3 regions of the Glutamicibacter sp. 363 genome follow, and region 2 is predicted to be linked to each of the others. Evidence: riboswitches for the same ligand, from Rfam matches in the RefSeq annotation. Region 2 holds a riboswitch; each other region holds the start of a gene.
The links. Region 2 has a riboswitch for S-adenosylmethionine ahead of ACT3UA_RS17820 (acyl-CoA dehydrogenase family protein). Riboswitches for the same ligand answer to the same signal wherever they lie in the genome.

Region 1: linked by a shared signal. The riboswitch ahead of ACT3UA_RS04395 (hypothetical protein) and the one ahead of ACT3UA_RS17820 (acyl-CoA dehydrogenase family protein) in region 2 are both predicted to bind S-adenosylmethionine.
Region 3: linked by a shared signal. The riboswitch ahead of ACT3UA_RS15050 (methionine ABC transporter ATP-binding protein) and the one ahead of ACT3UA_RS17820 (acyl-CoA dehydrogenase family protein) in region 2 are both predicted to bind S-adenosylmethionine.

The regions. Positions count from the first base shown of each region.
Region 1 covers NZ_JBQSYR010000005.1:48,030-52,322, forward strand. The annotation lists gene ACT3UA_RS04385 (LOG family protein) at 1-448, shown strand, start outside; gene ACT3UA_RS04390 (VIT1/CCC1 transporter family protein) at 516-1,619, opposite strand; gene ACT3UA_RS04395 (hypothetical protein) at 1,682-1,948, opposite strand; SAM riboswitch class IV at 1,967-2,079, opposite strand; gene ACT3UA_RS04400 (DinB family protein) at 2,552-3,139, opposite strand; gene ACT3UA_RS04405 (helix-turn-helix domain-containing protein) at 3,355-3,918, shown strand; gene ACT3UA_RS04410 (hypothetical protein) at 4,057-4,293, shown strand, end outside.
Region 2 covers NZ_JBQSYR010000043.1:9,127-13,419, forward strand. The annotation lists gene ACT3UA_RS17815 (acyl-CoA dehydrogenase family protein) at 1-1,139, opposite strand, end outside; gene ACT3UA_RS17820 (acyl-CoA dehydrogenase family protein) at 1,173-2,399, opposite strand; SAM riboswitch class I at 2,454-2,544, opposite strand; gene ACT3UA_RS17825 (GntP family permease) at 3,024-4,293, opposite strand, start outside.
Region 3 covers NZ_JBQSYR010000026.1:36,280-40,572, reverse strand. The annotation lists gene ACT3UA_RS15060 (MetQ/NlpA family ABC transporter substrate-binding protein) at 35-946, opposite strand; gene ACT3UA_RS15055 (methionine ABC transporter permease) at 972-1,667, opposite strand; gene ACT3UA_RS15050 (methionine ABC transporter ATP-binding protein) at 1,664-2,698, opposite strand; SAM riboswitch class I at 2,845-2,934, opposite strand; gene ACT3UA_RS15045 (ASCH domain-containing protein) at 3,211-3,726, opposite strand; gene ggt (gamma-glutamyltransferase) at 3,976-4,293, shown strand, end outside.

The DNA of each region.
Region 1 (4,293 bases), on a different contig from region 2:
GACTGCCTGGGCGCGTGCAGCATTGCGAGTGCGTGAAGAATACCCCAGCACGAGAAATTCAATGGGAGTGCCCACCTGGTTTTACGGCCATGAGCCACCAAACCTGTTTGCCACGCATATAGCAAAGTTTTTCACGAACTCGATTCGCGAAGCCATCCTGCTCGAACAGGCAAACGGCGGAATCATTGTGCTTCCCGGTGCTGCCGGGACAGTCCAGGAAATATTCCAAGACGCCTGCGAAAACTACTACGCGACCGGCGCTCGCGTCGCTCCCATTGTGTTGGTGGGCCGCGAGCATTGGACACGGAAGCTACCGGTCTGGCCTTTGCTGCAGGCGCTTGCCGCCGGGAGGGCCATGGAAAGCAGAATAGCTTTGGTGGACACCGTGCAAGAAGCCGTCGAATTCATTAAAACAATGACTCCATTGCGGCGCCGCACGCGGTTCTAACAACGATAGTGGCCGGTGCCTCAAGCTGTGTCATGTTGGGGCAACGGCCAGCAGTCTGCTTTTGGAGCTAAGCCACGGTGGTGCCGAAAAGCAAGCCCAAGCAGTAGGTTACAGCGGCCGCACCCAAGCCAATGGCCAGCTGACGCACGCCACGTTTGAGCGGGGACGCACCGGATAGCAGGCCAACGACGCCGCCGGTGAGCAGCAACGCGATGCTGACCAAAGCGACCGCCACGCTCACCGCAGCTAGCCCGGTGAGCCCAAAGATGTAGGGCAGGATCGGAATGACTGCGCCCGAAGCAAAGAACATGAACGAAGAAATGGCGGCTCCCGGTGCCGAACCAAGCTCCTCATGTTCGCGTTCCAGTTCCGCGCTGCGAACTTCTGGATGGAGTGAGAAGGAGGGGTTGCAATCGCAGGTAAACAGCCCCATGCGTTCTGCCGCGCGGTGTTCGGCGTCCTCATTGTTCATGCCACGTGCTTTGTAGATCAACACCAATTCATTGGCGTCAAGATCGAGGTCACGGGCGGCAGAAAGCGTGACTTGGGTAGGGCGCGACGCGGTGAGAAGCTCACGTTGGGAACGGACTGACACGAATTCCCCGGCAGCCATGGACAGCGCGCCGGCCAGCAGGCCGGCAATTCCGGAGAAGAGCACGAGGGACGAGGCCACACCGGTGGCGCCGATGCCCATGACCAAGGCCAGATTCGAAACGAGCCCGTCATTTGCGCCGAACACCGCGGCTCGGAAGTTGCCGGACAGCCGGGATCTGCCGGCCGTAGCCAAAGCACGGATGACTTCCTCATGCACTTGCTCATCCGCGGCCATTTGCGGCGCGGCATCCTGATCGGTGGCGTAAGGAGAGTTGCCTTCGGCACGCTGGGCCAGCGCCAAGACAAACACCGAACCGAAATGCCGGGCCATGAAACGCAACATGGTGCGCCGCATCGACGGACGGACCGGGCGCACGTGTTCACCGAGCTTAGCGCGCCAGTAATTTTCGTGGCGTTCTTCCGCTTCGGCTAGCCCACGGAGAATCTGGCGTTCTTGTCCGGTGCGCTTTTCGGCCAGTTCACGGTAGATCGCACCTTCGGCGACCTCATCGGCCATGTACTGGCGCCAGCGGCGGATCTGCGCCTTGGATGGTTCGGGAATTGAGGTTGGGGCCATCACGGGGATGAGTCTCCTGCGGCAGAATTGGATCATTCACGGGCAGATGATCCGGGTTAGGTTCAACCCCCTAGTTTAGTGAGTGAGTCGAGCACTGGGAATTTGGCAAGACTAAATACCTTAGCGGCGCCAGGGTTTTGCCCTCGGGCTGCCACGAATACCGAAAGTTCCTCGCGCTGCCTGTCGAAGCTCGGCGGACCCACGGTTCTGGCTAGCAATCGGGTGAGCAGGTGCGGGTCGGTGACGTAGTAGCTGACCCAGACTCCGCGAAGCGGAAACTGCACCTGGCCGGTTTGCAGGTCAATAATGGGAAGGACGTTTGAAGCCATAACTATCGTGGACCCTTAAAAGAGCTCTTGCCCGTAGCCGGTTGGAGTACGGACCGCTTCTTCATCCGAACCACCCATGAACCTGGGGTTGGTGTGCGGCCAGTCGGAGCTTGGCGCCGCATCTCGTGAAGCAACACCACGATGCTACACCCGTGGGCTGTCCGGATGCGTAGTGAGACGTCATACTCGGCTCTCGCGGGCCTCATGGGAAGCAGAGCCGAGCACCGGGAGGTGCACGGACCGCGCCCACAAGAACCCTGCGCTTGGCGCAGGCGAAGGTCGCCGGGCGGGGATCTGGACATCGGGCACTACCGGTGGCTGGCCCGGTGACCGATCTCCGGCAAGTGGCTCCCCTCCCGACCCGCCGTCGATGCCGCCAGGCCTGCCCGAGCCGCGCGGGAGTATCGCTGCGCAATATGCCGCTCAGGTCCAACGCCTCTGGTCCGTTGGGACCAACGCCAGGCTACGGACCGGCAGTTTCACCAGGTGGTGCTCCTAGTCGCTGGGCTCGGTCAGGGCCATCCGAGCTAGCGCGAGCCTATGCGGCCTGTTAGAGGCGGTGCCCTGCCAGAGCTATGAGCAAGATTTGGCGAAGAATCGTTGTTAGGACTGCTCGGCGATTCGCTGCAGCGAGGAGCGTTGTTCCTTCCATTGCTCAGCGCTGAATCCAGGGATATTTCTCGCCTGTTCGCGCAGTCCTACCTGTCCGTCGAGAAGCTCTCGAACGATATCGAGATGCCCGGCATGCCGGGAGGTCTCCGCGATCATATGAACAATAAGATGCTCCACGGTGGTATGCCGATGCACGGACCACCAGGGGACCTCTGCCGGGGATTCTAAGTTCAATTCGTCAAGCGCGTGTTCGGCAAATGCGATGGATTTTCGGTACAACGCGAGAACATCTTCTACCGAGAAGCTGGCCGGAGGCAGGAAGTCGATCTGCGGTTCATCGCTTTGCAGTAGTTGAAGCACATGCCGATCGTTGGGCACACGACCTAGGCACTCGCCGAAATAACCGTATTCGGTGATTGCTAGGTGGTAGATGACACCAAGCATGTGGGTTCCGGTATCCGTCATGGGGCGGCGGGCCAACTCCTCGGAGAGTCCCTGGCACTTCCAGAGCACGGTGTTGCGGGCCTCGTTCAAGTAGGTCCGAAGCCTCTTGGAGGACGGATTGCCAGCGGTATCCATGTGCCGAGTCTAGTTTCTTGGCGATTGAATAAACAGCGCCGGCGCATTGAGGGATTGGTTGCTGACTTCAGGACTGAAGCGTGAGCTCGGCGCAGTTCTCGTTGCCTATTGGTAAACTGACGCAGTGTAGGAACCTGAACCGGATTGGTTTAGCGGAATTGTAGGCCGGGTGCTGCCAATCTAGGGCTGCGCCGGTGTCAAAATGGTGGGAGAGCATGAAAACACTGCCCGTAGAGCCCACCGGCTCGTCGATTAATATCGGTGCCCGTTTGCGTGGGGTACGCCAAACCCGACGAATGACCATCGACCAGGTGGCTGAAATGTCCGGACTGACCAAGGGGTTCTTGTCTCGCGTGGAGCGAGACTTGACTAGCCCGTCGGTATCGACATTGCTTAGGCTCTGCGAAGTATTGGGCTTAGAAGTCGGGCAGCTCTTCTCTGTACCTGAAACCAAATTGGTCAGGTTGGAGCACGCACCGCGAATCGCCTTGGGCGGTCAGGGGATCACCGAACAGCTGGTCACTCCCCGCGCCGAGACCCGGGTGCAGATGATTAGGGCAGAGGTCGCGCCGCAGGGCTCGGGGGAGGCCGAGCTGTATTCGGTGGATTGCAAGGTGGAAGTTCTGCACGTGATTTCCGGAGAATTTACCTTGGTTCTGCCCGAGGACCGCATTGAACTGCAAGCGGGCGATACGGTAACCTTCCCGGGCCGTGAGCCGCACAGTTGGGAAAATACTTCGGACCGGACCGCCGTAGTGACCTGGACGCTGTTGCTCTGACCAAAACCGCATTGCGCTTTTGAAGGGCTTGCGCGTTTTCCGTCCGTGCCGGGTTTCGGCCGGGCAAAGCCCAAAGCGTATCCTTGACATAGCGTCAACAACTTTTCTCGACGCCGATAAATAACCGAAGGGAGCTCCGTGACGGAAAGCGAGCCACGGGCTGAACTGGTCGAACTGCGCTCCGCGAGCTGGTGGATGTCTGCAATTCTCGGTGTCTTAATTGGTGTGACCATGACATTGATCCGCACTCAACGTTATTTTTTCATCGCCGGGGCGGCGATTCTGGCGGGGGTCATCCTGGTCATCGGCTTACGCACTATTCACCGCCGTTCTCAATACCCGCAGATGGCACAGGCGAAAACCTCTTGGGTATAT
Region 2 (4,293 bases):
TGGTTTCCGGCGGTGCGGGCATTGCGCCAGTGCCGGTCCAGGTTCTTCGAAACGCTGGTGGCCGAAGCGGCCAGCGCGTCGAAGGCGTGGGTGATCGCGTTGAGCACCAGAGGTGTTAAGACCACCTGGGCCTGCGCGCTGGCCAGCTCGGCCGCGTCATTGGCCGCCTCGTCTTCCTCCAACGTCACCTCGCCCTCGTGCAGCGCCAACGCGGTTTCATAGGCTCCCTGCAGGGACTGCGACACGCGTTCCACGGTTCCGGCCGCCGCGAACGCGGTGGCGGATACCTCGCCGATGACCTGCAGCAGCTGCGGATCCTCGGCGGCCACGTTGGCGGCGCCATGGCTGAAGGTGCGCTTGCGGGCCTTCAGCTCGGCGGCGAAGTCACGTTCGGCGGCCTTGGCGGACCCGGCCAGCACAACCAGCAGCACCTGCTGGTAGAACGCGGTCTGGTATTTGAAGCGGGTGTCGAAGTCGATCAGGTCCTCTTCGGCGACGACCGCGTCGGTGAAGGTGGAGGTTCCGGTGCCGGTGGTGCGCTGTCCGAAGCCGTCCCAGTCGTCAGCCAGCACCACGCCGGGCTGGTGGCGGTTGACCGCGGCGATCACGCGCTTGCCGGTATCGGTGCGTTCGGCGTAGGTATCCAGCCAGTCGGCGAAGATCGAGCCAGTGGAGTAGTACTTGGTGCCGTTGACCAGGAACCCTCCTGCGCCATCCGGGGTGACCTTGGTGATCACCTCGCCGACCTTCACGGTGCCGATCTCGGTCCAGGAGTTCCCCACCAGCTCCCCCGCGGCGAAGCGGGCCAGCCATTTGTCGCGGCCCGGCCCCGGAGCGGCGACCAGGCGGTCCTCGACGAAGGCGAAGTGCGCGCGCAAGGCCTGAGCGATGCTGGAGTCCGCGGCGGCCAACTCCACGAGCAATTCGAAGAGCTCGGCCAGGGTGGCCCCTGCCCCGCCGTGGGAGATCGGGACGCGCAATGCGCCGAAGCCAGCGGCGGCCAGCTCGGCCACCTGCTGGTGCGGCAGTTCTCCGCTCCGGTCGCGTTCGGCGGCGCCGTCGGCGATCTTTGCAAAGTGCGGGGCGAAGCGTTCCTTGAGTTGGGCAAGGCGATTGCGCGAGATGGCAAGTGCAGTCATCAGTTCGGTCCAATCCGTGGGTGGGGGTGAGGTTTAGGTGTAGAGCGAGAGCGGCTGGGTTTCCCCGCGCAGGAAGTACGCGCCGACCTCGATCTTCTTGTAGTCCACCGGGTCATGCAGCGAGTGGGTGCGCACATTGCGCCAGAACAGATCCAGGCCCACATCATTGTGCGTCGAGGAGGAACCGGTGACCTCGAAGATGCGGTTGGCGACCTCCACGCCGATCTCGGTGGAGACCACCTTGGCTTCGGCGATTTCCACCGCCAGCGCTGCGCGTTCAGGCTGGGTGACATTCCCGGCCTTGGCCAGCAGCGCATCGAACTTGCGGCCGAGCTTCTCGGTCAGGGCGGCCACCGCGGCGGTGCGCGCCTTCAGCTCGCCCACGGTGCGCTGGAAGACGACGTCCTGCGAGTAGGTCACCGCCGCCGAGAGGAACCAGGCGTTCTTGCGGCCCAGCAGGATCTGCTTGCCGCGGGCCAACGCGCCCTCGGCAATGCCCAGGTAGAAGTTCGCGAAGGCCAGCTGGATCCCGGGGGTGAGCAGGGTGGACACCGGCTCGTCGGTTACCGCCCCGAGCAGATCGGCGGCCTCGATGCGCACGTTGTGGTACTTCAGCGAGTTCGAGGCACTCAAGCGCTGGCCCAGGTAATCCCAGTCATCAACGATTTCCAGCCCTTCCCGGTCGCGCGGGAGGACAAAGGCCAGCACTTCGCCGTGGCGCGCTCCGCTGGCGACTTCGGCGTTCACGACGATCACCTCGCCGACTCCGGAGCCGGTGGAGAAACGCTTGGCTCCGTTCAAGCGGTAGCCATCGCCCTCCGCGGTGAGCGTCAGCTGCGGGTCCACCGGATTCACCGAATCGCCCCAGAGCCAGCCGCCGGCCACGGTGCGCTGCCACCACTCGGCCTGGGTTTCGGCCGGAGCGTAGAAGGCGATGCCGGACTGGTTGATGTAGTGGTAGGCCAGCAGCTGGGAGATGGACCCGTCGGCCGCGGCCAGGATGCGGATGGTTTCAAAGGCGGTGGCCCAATGCGCTCCGGCTCCCCCGAATTCGGCCGGAACCAGCAGGTTCAGCAGACCGGCTTCGCGCAGCAGCTGCACCTCGGCGAAGGGCTGCTCGTTTTTGCGGTCGCGCTCCAGCGCATCGGCGGCCAGTGTGGCCGCGACCTGGCCGGCGATCTCGCGCCAGTGGGCGAGCTCGGCCTCGTCTGCGCTCCCGGTGTAGGGAACGCGGGGCAGTTGCGTGCTCAGTACGGTCATTTTCGTTCTCCCTTAGAGTCTTGCTCCGAAGGAAGCAGAAAGTTGCTTTCTGCTGATCCATCGAACCTGGCGTTAGCACTAGCTGCCGAATGCAGGCTTGCTGCGGCGTCGTCGAGCCAGGTCTCTCAGCCGCTCTGGATGGTTGGTACTTCGAGTGAAACACCGCGGCATGAGCGGATGGAAGGAGCACGTCATCCGACGGAATAGTCGGTCAGAAGTCGTCACAAAGCGAGATTTCCGGCGGACTTGGACCGCCCCGAAGGCGCTGGGACGCCGTCATACTTCTGGAGGTTACGTCATCGGCGATCGGAGAGCTTGATATCCGGATCCAGCATCAATCGACCGGGCACCTGTCAGGGGGATCTCGGTTTCTCAATTAGCCGACAGCGATAAGCGTCAGCGAATGCGGGGGTGGATCATGGATCCAGCGATCAGGCATCCCAGATGGCCGGATTGCCGGTCATTGTTCCCATGCCCGTAATCCTTGCCAGCAAGTCAATGGGGAAAGCTGGGCTGTGCTCGAAGTTGCAGCCTTGCCTATTGCGGCCATCCCGCCAGTTAAACCAATAACCGCGCCATCCACTGATGGCGCGGTTATTGGTTTATGCAGGCTTCTTGGATTTACTAGAGCAGGAATGCCCCGAGGATCCAGACGGTAGCAAATGCGGCGGTGCCCTGGATGGCGGTGGCCACGCTCAAGGTCTTGTAGGCCGTGATCACCGGGATGCGGCTGAGCTGGGAGACCACCCAGAAGTAGGAATCGTTGGCATGCGAGACGACCATCGCGCCGGCGCCAACTGCCAGGACACTGAGCACCATGCCCAGTTCGGAGTCCAGACCGAGGGATCCGAGCATCGGGGCGACCAGCGCCGAGGTGGTCACCATCGACACGGTGGATGAGCCCTGCGCCGACTTCAATGCCGCGGCGATCAGGAATGGCACAGCCAGTCCGAGACCCAAGCCGCTGAGCGAATCGGAGAGGATCGTGGTCAGCTCCGAGGCTGCCAGCACAGCACCAAAGGCTGCGCCGGCACCGGTAATCAGCAGGATGGGCGCCGCGGTGCGCACGGCTTCGTGCATCTGCTCGTTGAAGTCGGCAAGCTTCTTATTGCCGTTCAGCAGCAAGGTCGCGGCGAGCAAACCGAAGATCAGCGCGATCACCGGGGTGCCGATGAAGGACAGTGCTTCCAGTGCGGCGCCTTCGCCGAAGGGATGCGATGGAAGCTTGGCAATCGATGCCGCGCAGATCAAGACCAGCGGAACGAGGATCGGCAGGAAGGCCAAGCCAGGGCTTGGCAGCTTGCCGAAGCTTGCACGCAGCTGCTCGTAATCGAGCTCGGAGATGTCGTTCTCATCCTCGGATGGCAGCGGAGTCCACGTGGACTTGTTGAAGCGGCTGGCATAGAACAGCCCGGCCATGGCCGAGACCACTGCCACCGGCAGGCCGATGGCGATGATCAATCCGAGGTTGTCGGCGATGCCGATGGACTCGGCGGCTGCCAGCGGTCCTGGGGTCGGCGGGACCATGGTGTGGGTGGCATACAGGCCGGTCATCAAGGCAATGGAGGTGGCCAGCGTGGAAACACCGGTGCGCAGGGTGATGGCCTTGCGCAGGGAGTTGAGCACCACGTAGCCCGAGTCGCAGAAGACCGGTATGGAAACGATGTAGCCGATGAGCGACAGCGTCAGGTTGGGGAATCTGGTGCCCAGCACCTTGATCAGCGCATCGGCCATGGAGATCGCGGCCCCGGAACGCTCCAGGATGATGCCGATCATCGTGCCGAAGAGGATTACGAGGCCAATATTGCCCATGGTGCTGCCAAAGGCGGTGGTCACCGTGGAGGCGACCTCGGCGATGGGGATCTTGTAGGCGAAGGCCGCGAGGATGGCCGCG
Region 3 (4,293 bases), on a different contig from region 2:
AGGCTGGCCGTTCGCATAGTTCCAGTGAGCGGCCCTACTCGGCGGATACCGGAGTCAGCACTCCTTGGACCAACGGATCCTCGGTGTTCTTCAGGTATTCCTGCAGTCTTGGATCGGAGAACACCTCGATTAGCTTGGCTGCATCGGCAGTTTTGGAGAACTCGGTGCCGAAGATCAGCTTGGAGGCGAAGGTTCTAGGCGGTTCCGGGAACAGGATTCCCTTGTCGCGGCCGACCTTTCCGGCATCGAACTGCGACACGTATCCGATGGCTGCATCCACATCGTCTAGCATGCGCGGCATGGCGAGGAGGTCTGCTTCCTTCAGCTCGAAGCCGCGCGGGTTGTCAACCACGTCGGCCATCTTCGCGGTACGCGGCTCGATGCCGGGATTCAGGCCGAGCAGTCCCTCGCGCTCCAGGAGCCAGAGCGCTTGCCCCTGGTTGGCGACGTCGTTAGGCAGGAGCAGCGTCGACCCCTCGGGGAGAACCTCGACCGATTCGTAGCGGGTGGAATACAGACCGAAGCCCCATTGGTACAGTTCAACGGTTGGCGTCAATTCCACGCCGGCGGCTTCTGCCGATTGCCGCATGTACCACTCATGTTCAAAGATGGTCGCGTCGAACTGCCCTTCGGCCACGGCGCGGTTCGCCTGGATTGGATCCTGAAGCCCAATGGGTTCTATCTCGATTCCATAATCCGGCGCGATGGTCTCGGCCACGAATTTCAGGATCTTCTCTTCCCCGGCCATTGCCGGTTCAAAATGGACCTTGAAATTCGTTTTGCCGGGCTCGGTGGACGCGAGCGCTGGAGCGGACTTTTGCTGAACCAGCAACGCGCCAAGGACGAGCGCCACAATGGTCGCGCATGCCGCGATGGTCCAAGGCAGTTTCGCGGTGTTTTTACGCAGAGTGAAGCCATGGTCATGGCCTTTGGGTGAAGTCGTCATGTTCTTCTCGTTTGTTCTAGGGCGCTTAGGGGCGGGCCAGCGCGCGGGCGATGCGATCGCCGAGGAATTGGACTGCTTGCACGGTCAGAATGAGCGCAAGGATCGTGGCAAGCATGACATTCATGTCGAACCGCTGATAGCCGTAGGTGACCGCCAGATAGCCGATGCCGCCGGCCCCGATGGTTCCCGCGATGGCCGAATACTCGACCATCGAGATGGTGTTCAGCGTGACGGCGGAGGCCAGGGCGGGCAGCGCCTCACGGATCTGGGTTGCCCCGATGATTTGCAGCGGCGATCCACCGGTCACCAGCCCGACGGCCAGGTTCTCCTTAGGCAGATCATTGAGCGCGTTCTGCACGAGCCGCGCGAAGAAGGGAATGCCCGCAATGGTCATCGGCACCACTGCTGCCCAAATGCCGATGGTGGTTCCGGTCACCCATTTGGTGAATGGAATAATCGCCGCCATCAAGACCAGGAACGGCAATGAGCGTCCCATGTTGACGAACCAGCTCAGTGCCGCATGGCTCTTGTCGTGCGGAAAGAGACCCTGCCGGTCGGTGTTGAACAGCGCCAAACCCATGATGCCGCCAAAAATGATCACCAAGACCATCACGATGCCGACCATTGCCCAGGTCTGTCCATAGGCAGGAAGCATCAGGGCGGGCAGTTCGTTCCATGGGGTGTCGGTACCGACCGCTGCGCTTTCGGTTGGGATTCTCATACCGCCACCTCGATGCGTTCCGCGCGGTCGGCCACACTCGCGAGGAGCTGCTGGGATCGTGGCGTGGCGCGCAATCCCCATCCAGCCAAGACGGCAATAGCTCGTTCTGCGGCAATGCCCGCGAGACCGATTTCAACGCGGCCCAGCGTTCCCTCGTGGTGTGCTTCCACGGAGCCACCGAGCAGCGCGACCCGCGCGCCATGTTCGGTTCCCAGCCGGGATATCCAGGCTGGGTCCACATTTGCCGCCTGGTAGGCCACGGTCAGCGTGAAGTCGTAGCCGGCGGGCACCAGATCGGGGCGCAATGGCAGAAGCTTTGAACCGGTCACCGATCCCGGATCCGCTACCAGGCCTCGAAGTTCGCCGTACTCGGCGATTCGACCGCCATCGAGTTGCGCGACGCGGTCGGCGATATGGCGCACCACATCCATCTCGTGGGTGATCAAGATAATCGCCAAGCCCAAGTCGGTGCGCAGGGAATCAAGCAGTTCCAGCACCTGCGTGGTGGATTCCGGGTCGAGCCCCGAGGTTGCTTCATCGGAGAGCAGCAGACGCGGACGCAGCGCCAGCGCTCGGGCAATGCCCACGCGTTGGCGTTGGCCACCGGAAAGTTCTCCGGGGTACGAATTTGCCCAATCCGCCAGACCTACGCGATTCAGGAGTTCGGCGACCCGGTTTTCCATCTCGTGGTGGACTACTCCCAGGTTTCGCAGCGGCAACGCAACGTTTTCGGCTACCGTCATGCGGCGCAAAAGGGCCGAGTTCTGGAAGATCGTGCCGATGGCACGACGTTCGGCGCATAGTTCTTTGCCAGAGAGCACCGACAAGTCCTTGCCTTCTACCAGGATCTGACCGCTGCTGGGCTTTTCCAACAGCGAGATGCAATGGGACAAGGTGGACTTCCCGGCGCCTGAGGGCCCAACCACCGCGGTGATTGTCCCCGATTGAACGTCCAGGTCGATCCCCTTGAGGACCTCCACACGGCCCTGGGCCGTTTCGTAGTGCTTATGCAGCTGGCGAATCTCAATCATGTGATCGTCCAGATAACGTCGTTTGCATTTGTTCTCCTTGGTGCTGGCACCGCGCAGAGTCTCAAACAGCGACGATCCACGGATTCAGGATGCCGCTGGCTTTCGCCAGGCTCTGAATCTCGGGAACAAAGCCGGTGTTTCAGACTGCTCCATCGGTCCTGGCTGTAGCACCGGCCCCGTGAGGGTGGTTGCTGCGACGTCGTTGAGCCAGGTCTCTCGGTCGCTCTGGATGGTTACCATTCGATAGGTGAATCGAACAGTTTCAGTCTGTGCCCGTGCCCGCTTCGTGAACAACCATGACGTTATATACGCGTCATGAAGTCGACCTCGGTGCGCAGATCGGCGGAAAACCGGCCATAAATGCGCGACTCACCCGTCATATGTCGCCACGTGACGACGCTGAATTCGCATCTTGACTCAGGAGAACTCGGCGGGTGCGAGGACGCCCCTGGGCCTGAACGCAAAGCAAGCTTCCAGAACCGAAAGGTGGAGATGAATTAGGTGCCTGGAAGCTAGCTGCGCGGCCAGACCACTTCGAAGCGTTCGCACACGATCCGCTCACCGGGCACGCCGGTCATTGCCGGTTCCCACTGCTTGGCGAAATCTGCCTGCTGCGTCCGTTTCCAGAACTTTTCGTGTTCCCGGCGCCAGCTGGCCAGACTACGGTCATCCTCGCCCTCGGCAAAGGCAAAATCTGCATCCACCTGGTCGAATGATTTCAGCGTCACCTCGCTGGTACGCAGGATAATTTTCGGTGTCCCGGAGCCGTCGCAGGCGATCCAGTGCGAACCGACCCGCGGAAGCGGTTCGTTCTCGGCAAGGTACTCGTTTTCAAGGCTTGAGGTGGCACGTTTCTGCCCGTGGGTTACCTGATGCAGCAGTGCCTCGGCGAGCTCAGCGCTGTCTCCGAAGTATTCCACCACGTAGTCGCCCGGATCGGTGGCACAGCTGTTTCGGTAGTCAGCCCACATTTGCGCGGCGGCGGCGAGATCTACCGGGGGCAGCTCGGAGGTAGGTTCATTGCTCATTCTCCTAGCCTAAACGCAGTCCGGCCACCGAAGCTGCTGTATTCGGTGGCCGGATCGCTGGCTGCCGCGGTGGCGGCATGCCCTCCGAAGCCCTTGAGGCGACGGCGGTGAATCCGACGCTAGTGAAGTCTTCACCTGAGCGTAATGAGCGACAAGCATGCGCGGTGACGCGTGTCACAGCCTAAGTCTCAGGTGCTTCTCCCGTAAATTGGCGCTTGCTTCATCCCCACCTTTTCAGGAGATCAAAGTATGTCACGAGCAAGTACGAGAGCTATCGCCAGCGCCGCGGCACTGGCGCTGGGACTGGGAACTTTCACCGCCCTTCCGGCCAGCGCCGATCCCAGGGCGACCGACAAAACGCCTACGGCCAAAGGCAGCGGCGGCGCAGTCTCCTCCGTAGACCCGGAAGCGACCGCCGCCGGAATCGAGATCCTGCGCAAAGGCGGCAACGCGGTTGATGCGGCGGTCGCAACGGCGGCCGCGCTGGGCGTGACCGAGCCTTATAGCGCGGGCATCGGCGGCGGCGGCTACTTCATGTACTACGACGCGAAAACCGGAAAAATCAGC